DNA from 3 places in the Klebsiella sp. WP3-W18-ESBL-02 genome. Region 1 is predicted to be linked to each of the others. Evidence: predicted binding sites of a transcription regulator. Region 1 holds the regulator's gene; each other region holds the start of a gene.
What was found. Region 1 encodes Fur, which represses iron uptake genes when iron is present. Its sites were predicted from a motif close to ATAATAATGAGAACNACTATCAA; they were not measured.
Positions count from the first base shown of each region.

Region 2: the regulator Fur is predicted to act here: its motif matches at 2,336-2,358, upstream of H7R56_RS05550 (TonB-dependent receptor domain-containing protein).
Region 3: the regulator Fur is predicted to act here: its motif matches at 2,575-2,597, upstream of sodA (superoxide dismutase [Mn]).

Region 1 covers NZ_AP021972.1:3,562,610-3,566,841, reverse strand. Annotated here, with positions in the region: gene chiP (chitoporin ChiP) at 1-935, shown strand, start outside; gene chiQ (ChiQ/YbfN family lipoprotein) at 986-1,324, shown strand; gene fur (ferric iron uptake transcriptional regulator) at 1,446-1,898, opposite strand; gene fldA (flavodoxin FldA) at 2,191-2,721, opposite strand; gene ybfE (LexA regulated protein) at 2,872-3,165, opposite strand; gene ybfF (esterase) at 3,295-4,059, opposite strand.
Region 2 covers NZ_AP021972.1:1,146,824-1,151,055, forward strand. Annotated here, with positions in the region: gene H7R56_RS05550 (TonB-dependent receptor domain-containing protein) at 1-2,234, opposite strand, end outside; gene H7R56_RS05555 (Rdx family protein) at 2,440-2,727, shown strand; gene H7R56_RS05560 (nitrous oxide-stimulated promoter family protein) at 2,792-3,136, shown strand; gene H7R56_RS05565 (helix-turn-helix transcriptional regulator) at 3,140-3,961, opposite strand; gene H7R56_RS05570 (phytanoyl-CoA dioxygenase family protein) at 4,122-4,232, shown strand, end outside.
Region 3 covers NZ_AP021972.1:5,049,788-5,054,019, forward strand. Annotated here, with positions in the region: gene cpxA (envelope stress sensor histidine kinase CpxA) at 1-1,030, shown strand, start outside; gene yiiM (6-hydroxyaminopurine reductase) at 1,131-1,874, opposite strand; gene sodA (superoxide dismutase [Mn]) at 1,881-2,501, opposite strand; gene H7R56_RS24245 (TRAP transporter substrate-binding protein) at 2,820-3,800, shown strand; gene H7R56_RS24250 (TRAP transporter small permease) at 3,817-4,232, shown strand, end outside.

The DNA.
Region 1 (4,232 bases):
CCCTGCTGGCGCCGCACTGGAGCTTTATGCCGGGTACCTATCAGGGTGCTGAAGCCGGGGCGAATTTCGACTACGGCGACAACGGTGCGCTGAGCTTCTCGTACATGTGGACCAACGAGTATAAAGCGCCGTGGCACCTGGAGATGGACGACTTCTATCAGGCCGATAAGAAGACCAAGGTTGATTATCTGCACTCCGTTGGCGCGAAATATGATTTCAAAAACAACCTGGTGCTGGAAGCGGCATTCGGTCAGGCGGAAGGGTATGTTGATCAGTACTTCGCCAAAGCCAGCTACAAGTTTGATATTCCTGGCGGCCCGCTGACCACCAGCTACCAGTTCTACGGTACGCGCGACAAGGTTAACGACGGCAGCGTAAACGATATCTATGATGGCACCGCCTGGCTGCAGGCGCTGACATTCGGCTACAAGCTGAACGAAGTCTTTGACTTCCGCCTGGAAGGGACCTGGGTTAAGGCCGACGGTCAGCAGGGTTACTTCCTGCAACGTATGACCCCGACCTACGCATCGTCCAACGGTCGTCTGGATATCTGGTGGGATAACCGTTCTGACTTCAACGCCAACGGCGAAAAGGCGGTCTTCTTCGGTACCATGTATGACCTGAAGAACTGGAACCTGCCGGGCTGGGCAGTAGGGGCTTCCTATGTTTATGCATGGGATGCGAAGCCAGCGACCTGGCAGAGCAACCCGGATGCTTACTACAACAAAAACAACACTATCAGAGAGTCTGCATACAGTCTGGATGCGATGTACACCGTACAGGAAGGCCGCGCGAAGGGTACGCTCTTCAAACTGCACTTCACTCAGTATGACAACCACTCCGATATCCCGAGCTGGGGCGGTGGTTACGGCAACATCTTCCAGGATGAGCGCGACGTGAAATTCATGGTTATCGCTCCGTTCACTATTTTCTGATGCATGATGCGGCAGGGGGAGACCTCTGCCGCCGCTAAGAGGCTCATCGTATGAAAAAACTGATTATGGTTGCTCTGATGGCCGCAGGGCTGACCGCCTGTGTTCAGCCGCCAGCGCCAAAAGAAGACAGCAAGCTGAAGGATGCCTACAGCGCCTGTATCAACACCGCGCAGGGTAATCCGGATAAAATCGAAGCCTGCCAAAGCGTGCTGAACGTGCTGAAACAAGAGAAGCAGCACCAGCAGTTTGCTAACCAGGAAAGCGTGCGCGTGCTGGATTATCAGCAGTGCATTCAGGCAACCCGTACCGGTAACGACCAGGCGGTAAAAGCCAAATGCGATAAAATGTGGCAGGAAATTCGCAGCAACAATACTCCTGCGCAAAAATAAATATTCCGCCACGCTAATAACTGAAAAAACCGCTGCTTGCAGCGGTTTTTTTATGGCCAATATCTGACGGCAGGCGAAAAAAAACCAGCGGATAGCGCTGGTTTTTAACGAAGACGACGCGTTATTTTTCTACGGCGTCGTGAGCGTGTTCATCTTCACGGCAGTCGCCTTCAGCGCAGTGGCCGTACAGATAAAGACTATGGTTAGTCAGGCGAATACCGTGCTTCGCGGCGATTTCACGCTGGCGAGCTTCAATGGAATCATCGCTAAACTCGATCACTTTCCCGCAATCAAGGCAGATCAGGTGATCGTGGTGATGCTGCTGGGTCAGTTCGAAAACGGATTTGCCGCCTTCAAAGTTATGACGGGTAACGATGCCAGCATCGTCAAACTGGTTCAGGACGCGGTAAACCGTCGCCAGACCAATTTCTTCACCCATGTCGATCAGGCGTTTGTATAAGTCTTCCGCACTGACATGGTGGTTGTCCGGCCCCTGAAGCACTTCCAGGATCTTTAACCGTGGAAGTGTGACTTTCAGGCCAGCCTTCTTTAATGCGGTATTATTGTCAGTCATGCGGAATCTGTCCTGTTGCTAAACGATTAACTTCCATCAGCGAAAGTATCACAGAGAATTCACCCGTTTTAATGCGTCTCATTATAGAATGACCCTATTGAAATGAAAACAGCAAGACTTGGGTAAACTAAGCTTTCAAAAACGAGGCTTCATCGACAAACTCCCGATGAGACCGCGCTAAATCAGAAGATATTGTACAGGTATGCGCTAAAAAGTTAAAAAAATGTAGCTATTATTTTGATTGCTTTTACCTATTAATGAGGCGCAATTTCATAATTGCGCCTCATTATCATCAGGCGTTTTTAATTTCGTCCAGGTGCAGTTCTTCCGCGACCTGTTTAACCCATTTTTCAACGCGCTCTGCGGTCAGCTCCGGCTGACGATCTTCGTCAATGGCCAGACCGACAAAGTGGTCGTCATCGGCCAGACCTTTAGAGGCTTCAAAATGGTAGCCCGCGGTCGGCCAGTGGCCGACGATGGTGGCGCCGTTTGGTTCAATGATGTCACGGATGGTGCCCAGCGCATCGCAGAAGTATTCCGCATAATCTTCCTGATCGCCGCAGCCGAACAGCGCAACCAGCTTACCGTTGAAGTCCACTTCTTCCAGTGATGGGAAGAAATCATCCCAGTCGCACTGTGCTTCACCGTAGTACCAGGTCGGGATACCCAGCAGCAGGATATCGTAGCCCGCCAGGTCTTCTTTGCTGCTCTTGGCAATGTCGTGAACGTCTGCGACATCTTTACCAAGCTGTTTTTGAATCATTTTTGCGATATTTTCGGTGTTCCCGGTGTCGCTACCGAAGAAGATGCCAACGATTGCCATGAGTAAAATAACCTCTTGAAACTTAATGATATGGTGGTGGCTTATTGCCCACAGATAAGGGCAATCATAGCAGAACAGAGAAGCGTGCGGAAACAGCTATCGTGCCGGACTGCACACTCTGCTACATGAAAGTGTGTTCTGGGGGATTTTTCAGACGTTCCCCTGTCCGTGCAACAGGGCTAACTGGCTCATCAGAATTTCTTCGATGAGTTCGCTACGGCTCATGTCACGGGCAGTTGCCAGCTCGTTAAGCGCATCAACGGCGTCGCTGTTCAGTTTGAGCTCGACGCGCTTAAGCCCGCGAACTTTATCGCGTTTGAGCTGATTGCGCTTATTAATGCGGAGCTGTTCGTCACGCGAAAGCGGATTGGTTTTGGGTCTTCCCGGCCGACGCTCATTTGCGAACAAATCTAATGTCGTACGGTCCGTTTGTTCTTTTGCCATGGTTCAGAGTGACTTCGGGGAAACAAGCTACCGGGCGGTGCCCGATGCAGACAGCGCGCAATCATACAACAGTGGGGCCCGCACGCCAACGACCACGGCCATTCTGACGCGCGGTCGATGCATTTTTAATCACTCTGCGAGGTAGCGGCGGATGGCACGCAGTACCGCATCCGGTTTTTCCGCGTGCACCCAGTGTCCTGCACCGGCAATGACGTGCGCTCTGGCCTGCGGGAACTGGGCGAGCAGATCGGCGCGGTAGGCTTCCGTAACGTACGGCGAGTTGCCGCCGGGAATAAACAGTGCCGGATGATCCCAGGCCGGAATGGCCTCCCAGCCCACGATATGCGGGTATTGTTCCCACAGCACCGGTACGTTAAAGCGCCAACCGCCGTCAACGAACGACTTCAGCAGGAATTGAATGACGCCCTCTTGATGCAAATACTCGCGCATGACCGTTGCCGCTTGTTGGCGAGTGGCAACTCCGGCGCTGGTGACGGCGTTAATGGCGGCAAAAATCTCATCGTGACGGCGCACGTGGTAGTCCACCGGCGCAATATCGATCGCGACCAGGCGGTCAATCCGCTCCGGAGCCAGCGCGGTCATCGCCATGACGGCTTTACCACCCATGGAATGGCCAATCAGCGTGGCTTTTTCAATCTGGTTGGCGTCCAGGGTATCCAGCAGATCCTGCGCCATGGCCGGATAGTTCATCTCGTCGGCGCGAGGAGACAATCCGTGGTTACGCATATCGACCTGAATGATGTCGTGGTCAGAAACCAGGTCACGCGCCAGGATGCCCAGGTTATCCAGGCTGCCGAACAGGCCGTGAACCAGAACGATGGGGGAATTATTGTGCAGGTTTTGTGCAGTTTGCGCTCGGAAATTCAATTTCATAGCAAAGTTCTTTTTTTCGCATTGTCGGGTTAGGGTATCATGTTGAGCATTCTAACGCGCAGGGGGAAGTGAGGAACTCATCCGAATTTTGCCGTCCCCCTGGTTTGGCGCTACCCGCTGTTGGGTTTTGACTTTATAATCCCAATAAACTGTATACAGAAAAATAATTGCAC
Region 2 (4,232 bases), 2.4 Mb from region 1:
CGGTCGGTCAGGTTATACACGCCACCGTTGATACGGACGTTCTTCGCCACGCGCCAGTAGGCCGTCCAGTCGAGCATGCCGTAACCCGGTACGCGCATGTATTGGCTGGTGGAATCGGTGATTGCGCTGCCGGTATTGGTATAGGTTTCGCGGTTGGTGGCAGTCGCACGCTTACCCTTCACAAAGGTGGCGGTCAGGGCGGTGCCGTAGCGTTTCGCCGGGTCATCCCACGCGACGCCAACGATGGCCTTCATTGGCGCTACGCTGTCGAGATCAACGTACTTATCGCCGTAGTAGCTGGACTTCGATTTCCCTTCGCTGTAGCCGTAGGCCAGCGTTGCGCTCAGCCCGTCGACCTGTTCAAACCAGGTGCCGAAGTTGAACTTCGTGCTGATCTCCCCGCCGTAGATATAGGCTTTATCGCGGTTTTCCGCCTGATAAATGGTGTAAATGTTTGACGGTACGTTAGTGAACTGACTCGGGTTATTCGAGCGGGTGTAGCGGGTGTAGGCAATAAAGTTTTTATAGCTGTTGTAGAACAGGGCGGTACGCAGGGTGATCCCTTCAGTGACTTCGCCCTTCATTCCCCATTCGAGGTTGTCGCTGGTCTCGGTTTTCAGATCGGTATTGCCGATCAGCGCATACTGGCCGCGGCCCGCATAGCTGGAACCGAGATTCCATGAACCGTACAACTGGCTGGTGTTCGGGAATTCCGCGCCGCGTTTGTACTGCAGGTAGGTCATCATGCGCGGCGTGATGTCGTACTGGAAGGTCAGCGACGGCAGCGCCTGGGTATCCGCATTTTTCCCGTACAGCGTGGCAACCGAGGATTCGGTCAGCACCGTGCTGTTGGTGGTCAGGCTGGAGAGATTCTCCGGCTTGGTTGACTGATGCACGACGCGAATGCCGGGGATCACCGCAAAGTTGTGACTGTCGAGATCGAAGTTGATCTGATCCTGTAAGAAACCGGCGATCGTGTAATCGCGGCTGTCCGCTTCCGGCTGCATGATCTCACTGTAGACGCTCGGGATCGGCGACTGGCTGAACGGACGCTGAGTTTTCGTGGTGCTGGCATTGAAGCCCGCGCTCAGGTCATGGCGGCCAAGGGTTTTCGCCAGCGCCGTCTGCATACCCCAGGTATCGGTGTCGTAGTTGGAGTACACCGTCTCCATCGTTCCGCTGCTGCTGTCTGGCATCCAGGTGCGGTCATGTGCCTCGGTGTGCTGGTAGTACACTTTGGTTGAGACGCTGTCGATAACGTCATTCATCGGCGTCCAGTCGTCTTTGAGGCTCAGGCCCCAGCGGCGGGTCTGGCTGGTCTGCTGCGCATCGCCGATAGTTTTGCTGCCGCTGTCGTTCCACACATCGTAATGGGTGTGATTCGTTTTATGGTAGTAGTCGAGGGTACCGGTCAGCTTGTGTTCATCGTTCGGTTGCCAGATCCCGGAAGTCATAAAGGCGTCGGAGTGCCAGTTTGCCGGATAAGCATCAACACGGGTGCTGTTGGTGGTTGTCTGCTGGCCGTCACGACGGCTGTAGACGAAAATCCCGCGCAGGGTATCGTCGCCGCCTGCGGCGGTCAGGCCGTTGTGCCAGCTGCGGTCCGAAGAGTCATACTCACTGCGGTAGCTGAAGGCGCTGGTTTTGCCGGGATGCAGGTAGTCATCTGCCGATTTTGGCTTGAAGGAGACGTTACCGCCGATGGACGTGTTGGCGGTTTCGGTGTCGGTTGCGCCGGACTGAATATCCACGCTGCCGTACATATACGGATCGATGTAGTCACGACCGATGCCAAAAGTATTCAGCCCGGCGCGGCTGACATAGCTGCGTCCGGTTGCGTTCGGTTGGGCGATACCGTCAACATCGATGCCGACGCGGTTGCTCTCCAGACCGCGGATGTTATAACCCGTGTAGCCGCCGCGGTCGAAACCGCTCTTGCCGTTACCTGAACCGCCGCTGGCGCCGGTTGCGCCGATCAGCGGTTCGTAACGCATGATAGAACCAAAATCGTTGGCCCCTTTATCCTGCAGCTCCTGCGCGCTGACCGCATGTTGGCTACCCGGTTTGAGAAGCGGCGCGGGCGCGGTAACGGTCATCTGTTCCGCGCTATCTACGGCGGCGGTTTTATCCTGTGTTTCAGCCGCGCCCGCGGACGTCTGATAGAGTGCTGCGAGCAATGAGGTCACCAGTAGGCTTTTCTTGTGCCACGCCTCTGATTGAATAGATTTGTACATAGTTGCCATGCCTTCATCGTTATTAGTATTGGCTCACGCGACGCTCCCAGCGTCGGCTTTTCCTTAAGCGTTATGACGTTGTCCCATTTTTATCAACGCGAATAGTAATGATAGGTATTATCATTTGCAATAATGTTTGCAAATAATTCTGTCTCTATGCAACAATTTATTTACACTTTAAGCTTTAATCTTTTGTGAGAACGTTATGACGCAGAAAGCCGCCATTACGATTACCTACTGCTCTCAGTGCAACTGGATGCTGCGCGCCAGCTGGATGGCGCAGGAGTTGCTGCACACCTTCAGTACCGATATCGCCGCCGTTACGCTGGTGCCGGGAACCGGCGGAATTTTTACGATTACCGTGAACGAGATGCTGGTGTGGGATCGCAAGCGGGACGAGGGCTTCCCGGATGCCGCCGAGCTTAAGCGCCGGGTACGCGACGTCTGCTTCCCGGAGAAACCGCTGGGCCACGTGGACAAGCACGACGGATAAAGCGGCTGCCAACGCATCACTAAATGTGTATTATTAATGCATCTTTAATGGTGAGGAACGGACTATGCCAGGCAATCGCATTCGTCGTGAAAAACAGACCATCAGCAGCATGATTACGCTGTATCAGCGCCGCTGCCCGCAGGCGCTGGATGACGCCGGGCACTATCAGGCGCTCAACGATTATGCCGATAAGCGGCTGGATAAGTGCGTGTTCGGCGAGGAGAAACCGGCTTGTAAACAGTGTCCGGTGCACTGCTATCAGCCGGCCAAGCGTGAAGAGATGAAGCAGATTATGCGCTGGGCCGGGCCGCGCATGCTCTGGCGCCATCCGATCCTCACGATTCTTCATCTGCTTGATGACCGGCGTCCGGTGCCCGAACTGCCGGAGAAATACCGGCCGAAAAAATAGCCCTCACAGGGTGCGGCAGTGACGGCGATACTCCGTCGGCGATCGCGCCGTGTGCTTGCGAAAAATCCGGCAGAAATAGTTGCTGTCCTCAAAGCCGCAGTGGTGGGCAATCTCTTTAATTTTCAGTTCATACCCGCGCAGTAATTTCTTCGCCAGCTCCAGACGTACGGCGGTGAGGTATTCATTAAAACCAACGGTGCTGGATTTCTGGAACAGGTGCGACAGGTAGTTTGGCGTAATGTGGAACTTCCGCGCGACGGTTTCACGGCTGAGTGCTTCGGCGGCGTGTTCGTCGATGTACTCCTGAATCGCCAGAAACAGCTCTTTGCTTTTACTGACCGTATCGGCCAGATGCGTAAGCTGATCGATACAGTGGCTCAGCAGCCCGCTGAGGACAATCTGTGCCGTTGGCACCACCGGCCGAATGGCCAGCTCGTTTAACGCCAGTAGCAGGTACGACCCCACTCGCGGGCCTAGCCTGGCGACGTGCTGTTTGCGAATCTCAACGAATTTTTTGCCGTCGAAGCGTTGCAGGCTAAAGCCCAGCTTCTGCTTACTGAACAGAACGCTCAGCGTGGTGGCAGGGCCGTGCCACCGCGGGGCATTCCAGCGATTGCCTGGTATATACAGTGCCTGCATCGGGCCAAGCGGTTCCTGTAGGCAGCCGTCTACCAGTTCACCGTCCAATACGATCTCCAGCCGCGGGAATGATACGCTCATGGCCAGCTCCGGTGCGGGCTGCAACGTTTGCGGAAAACGCACGACCAGTTCACCCTGGCGGGCAAGCAACTGCTCCAGCACGGGGACGAGGGATTGCTCTGACATGCTCATGTCCTGGTTATTATTCTGGATTTTGAATCTCATCACACTTTATTTTGCTGTACACAAAAATCCAGCGTTGTGTAGCTATCTCATACAGAATGCCGACCGCTCGTGCAGTAACTTTTCATACATGTTGTGAAATAGTTAACAAAAGAGAGGCGATATGGACAAGCAAGCGGCATTCTGGCTGGATGCACTGGGCGCCAACGGCGAACTGTCGGCCACGATGAAACATGAGCTGGATACCCAGGGCTATACGATTGTGCACGGCGTG
Region 3 (4,232 bases), 1.5 Mb from region 1:
CGACCATCCGCAGAAGAAAAAATACGGTCGCGTTGAGTTAGTCGGGCCATTTTCGATTCGTGACGGTGAGGATAACTATCAGTTATACCTGATCCGTCCGGCCAGCAGCTCGCAGTCTGATTTTATCAACCTGCTGTTCGACCGGCCGCTGCTGCTGCTTATCGTCACCATGCTGGTCAGCGCGCCGCTGCTGCTGTGGCTGGCGTGGAGCCTGGCAAAACCGGCGCGTAAGCTAAAAAATGCTGCGGATGAAGTCGCCCAGGGCAACCTGCGACAGCATCCTGAGCTGGAGTCGGGGCCGCAAGAGTTTCTGGCGGCGGGCGCCAGCTTTAACCAGATGGTAATGGCGCTGGAGCGGATGATGACGTCCCAGCAGCGTTTGCTTTCCGATATATCCCACGAGTTGCGTACGCCGTTAACGCGCCTGCAGCTGGGCACCGCGCTGCTGCGTCGCCGTAGCGGCGAAAGCAAGGAGCTGGAGCGTATCGAAACGGAAGCACAGCGTCTGGATAGCATGATTAACGACATGTTAGTTATGTCGCGCAATCAGCAGAAAAGCGCGCTGGTCAGCGAAACGCTGAAGGCAAATCAGCTGTGGGGCGAGGTGCTGGACAACGCCGCATTTGAAGCCGAGCAAATGGGCAAATCATTTAGCGTCGATTACCCGCCGGGCCCGTGGCCGCTGTACGGCAACCCAAATGCGCTGGAGAGCGCGCTGGAGAACATCGTTCGTAACGCGCTGCGCTACTCGCACACCAAAATTGCCGTCAGCTTCTCGGTTGATAAAGACGGCGTCACCGTTCACGTGGACGATGACGGCCCGGGCGTTAGCCCGGAAGACCGTGAGCAGATTTTCCGCCCGTTCTACCGTACCGATGAAGCACGTGACCGCGAATCCGGCGGCACGGGACTGGGGCTGGCGATTGTGGAAAGCGCTATGCAGCAGCACCGAGGCTGGGTTAAGGCTGATGACAGCCCGCTCGGCGGATTACGCCTGACGCTGTGGCTCCCGCTCTACAAGCGAACGTAAAAGACAATCGGCCTGCTTATGCAGGCCGATTTTTTTGTAAGCTGAAAGAGGCGAAGCCGTCATCGGACAATGTGCACCTGACGGCCCGATGGCGCTAGGCTTATTCGGCCTTCCCCCACAATCTTCTGCGGTTATCTTCAATTTTGCCGCTCAGCCGACGTTTTTGCATCGTTCTGCTCCAGCTTGCCGACAGCCCGGCGGCGCTCAGCAGGCGGTGATACTGGTCGTCATCAAACGGCATATGCCAGGCAATAGCGGCGGCTTCATACACCGAAATATCGCTTAACCGCGATACCAGCTCCAGCGGCGCATCGCTGGAGACTTTGCCTGGTGCGATGACCCGATACAGCCACCCCACCTGACCGCTGTTCTGCATCAGGGAAGCCATGTCGCTAATCGCAAAGTGGAAATTAAGTTTGAAGCACGGCGAGCGCGGCTGAGTGACCTGAATTAACGTCTCGCCCCAGCGGTAAATATCACCGATAAACACGTTGTGCTCGGTCATTCCTTCCGTCGACAGGTTTTCACCAAATGCAGGGGGGCAAAACAGAGCGGCCTGTTCAGGAAATTCACGAATCAGCGTTTCGTAATGTTCGCGGGGGTACTGGCACAGCGCGCGATCGGGCCCACCGTGGATTTTTTTCTCGGCCTGTTCATCGCCGAGCAGTCCCCGCTCGGTCAGCTCCAGCTCACCGTCAATCTGTACTTTGGCAATCGCGCTGGGACGGCTACCGTCATAATCACGGATTTTGCCAATAAACACGTCAACCGGATAATGCATCTGCTGCTCCTTAGGCGGATACAAAAAAAGCGAGTCATCAGACTCGCTTCTCAGGACGTGCAATGCAAATTATTTTTTAGCGGCGAAACGCGCTGCTGCTTCGTCCCAGTTCACCACGTTCCAGAACTCTTTGATGTAGTCCGGGCGGCGGTTCTGGAATTTCAGGTAGTAAGCGTGTTCCCACACGTCCAGACCCACGATAGGGAAGCCGGAAGCGCCAGAAACGGCTTCACCCATCAGCGGGGAATCCTGGTTAGCGGTAGAAACCACGGCCAGTTTGTCGCCTTTCAGCACCAGCCACGCCCAGCCGGAGCCGAAACGGGTCGCTGCTGCTTTTTCAAATTCAGCTTTGAAGTTGTCAACGGAACCGAAATCGCGCTCGATAGCCGCTTTCAGATCACCCTGCAGGGTGGTGCCTTTTTTCAGGCCTTTCCAGAAGAAGCTGTGGTTCGCGTGGCCGCCAGCGTTGTTACGCAGAACGGTTTTCTTGTCGGCCGGCAGCTGATCCAGTTTGGTGATCAGCTCTTCTGCAGACAGAGAAGCGAACTCCGGCAGGCTTTCCAGCGCTGCATTAGCGTTGTTCACGTAGGCCTGGTGGTGCTTGCTGTGATGGATTTCCATCGTCTGTTTGTCGAAGTGCGGTTCCAGGGCATCGTACGCATAAGGCAGTGATGGCAGGGTATAGCTCATAATCATCTCCATTATTGTCGGGCGGCAAACCTGTAAACGCCGCGTAATCAGTTGGTTCATTATAGTTAATTAAATGATATTGAAAATGATTATCAATGCCGTAGTTTTTATATGGATATAACGAATTGTTATGTTCCTGATATTCTGTGTGCTTTCGGTTAATCATCTTGATGAATTCTGAAAATTTCACACTTTGACCTCGCCCAATACAACTACGTCGTTATTGCCACCTGAAGCCAGACGCTGGCAATAACCACAAGGTCTTTCACGTTTTTAACAGGTAATTTCGCCCCGGAACTATCAAACGTTGAGGGCAATATGAAATTACTACGGACAGTCAAAATACTTCTGTTGTGCTGCCTTTCGCTGCCTGCATTTTCGCATGCCGGGACGGTACTCCGCCTCGCTTATGCCGAGAACAGCCAGCCGGTGAAAGATGCGCTGCGATTCCTGGGTGACCAGATCGAGGAGAAAACGCACGGCGATATCAAGGTGATGTATTTCCCGGACGGCCAGTTGGGAGGTGAGCGCGAGCTGGTTGAGCTGACCCAGGTCGGCGTCGTGGACATCACCAAAGTCTCATCCGGACTGATGGAAAGCTTCTCGCCAATGTACGGCGTGTTCTCCCTTCCCTATCTCTTCGCCGACCGCGATGAATACTACAAAGTGATGGATAACCCGGACGTTATGACGCCGGTTTATCAATCAACCCAGGCACAGGGCTTTATCGGCATAGGCTGGTACGACTCGGGGGCCCGTAACTTCTACATGAGTAAAGCGCCGGTACGCAGCATTGACGATCTGAAAGGCAAAAAAATCCGCGTCATGCAGAGCGACACCGCCATCCGTACGCTGAAACTGCTGGGCGCATCGCCTATTGCCATGGGCCAGGCCGAAGTCTATACCTCGCTGCAACAAGGCATTCTGGACGGCGCTGAAAACAACGAATTTGCCCTGACCATCGCACGTCACGGTGAAGTTGCCCGTTTTTACACCTACGACATGCATACCCGCATTCCCGACATTCTGCTGATGAGTTCGCTCACGCTGGAAAAACTCACCGCCGAACAGCAGCGCATCGTCAATGAAGCGATAAAAGCCTCCATTGAATTTGAGAAAGCCGCCTGGGACGCTGAAATCGAAAAAACCAAACAGCAGGCCGTGAAGGACTTCAACGTTGAGTTTTTTGAAATTGATATCAAACCCTTCCAACAGGCCGTGCAGCCCATCTACGCCGATCTGAAAAGCCGACCGGTGCTGGATAATCTCTATCAGAAAATCCAGGCCGCGAAACACTGATACCTAAGGACTCAAAATGGAAATAATCAGAAAAGGACTCGATCGGCTACTGGAAGCCGTCTGCTGCCTGGTGCTGGCAATGATGGTTGCCGTTTCATGCTGGCAGGTCATTAGCCGCTATATCGTTGGCCAACCAAGCACCATTACCGAGGAACTGCTGCGCTTCTCTTTAGTGTGGATCTCGATGCTGGGCATGGCCTACGTTGCCGGTAAACAGCAGCATATCAGCCTGACCATTCTGGTCGATAAGGTCTCCGCGCAGGTGCGTCACGGATGGATGATCGTTCTGCAGCTGACCTTTATGGCGTTTTCTACGTGGATTTTAATCATCGGCGGCCTGAAAATTTCCGCCATCTCCATGCTGCAAATCTCACCTGCACTGGGCATTCCCATGGGCCAGGTTTACTACGCGCTGCCGATTGCCGGCGTGCT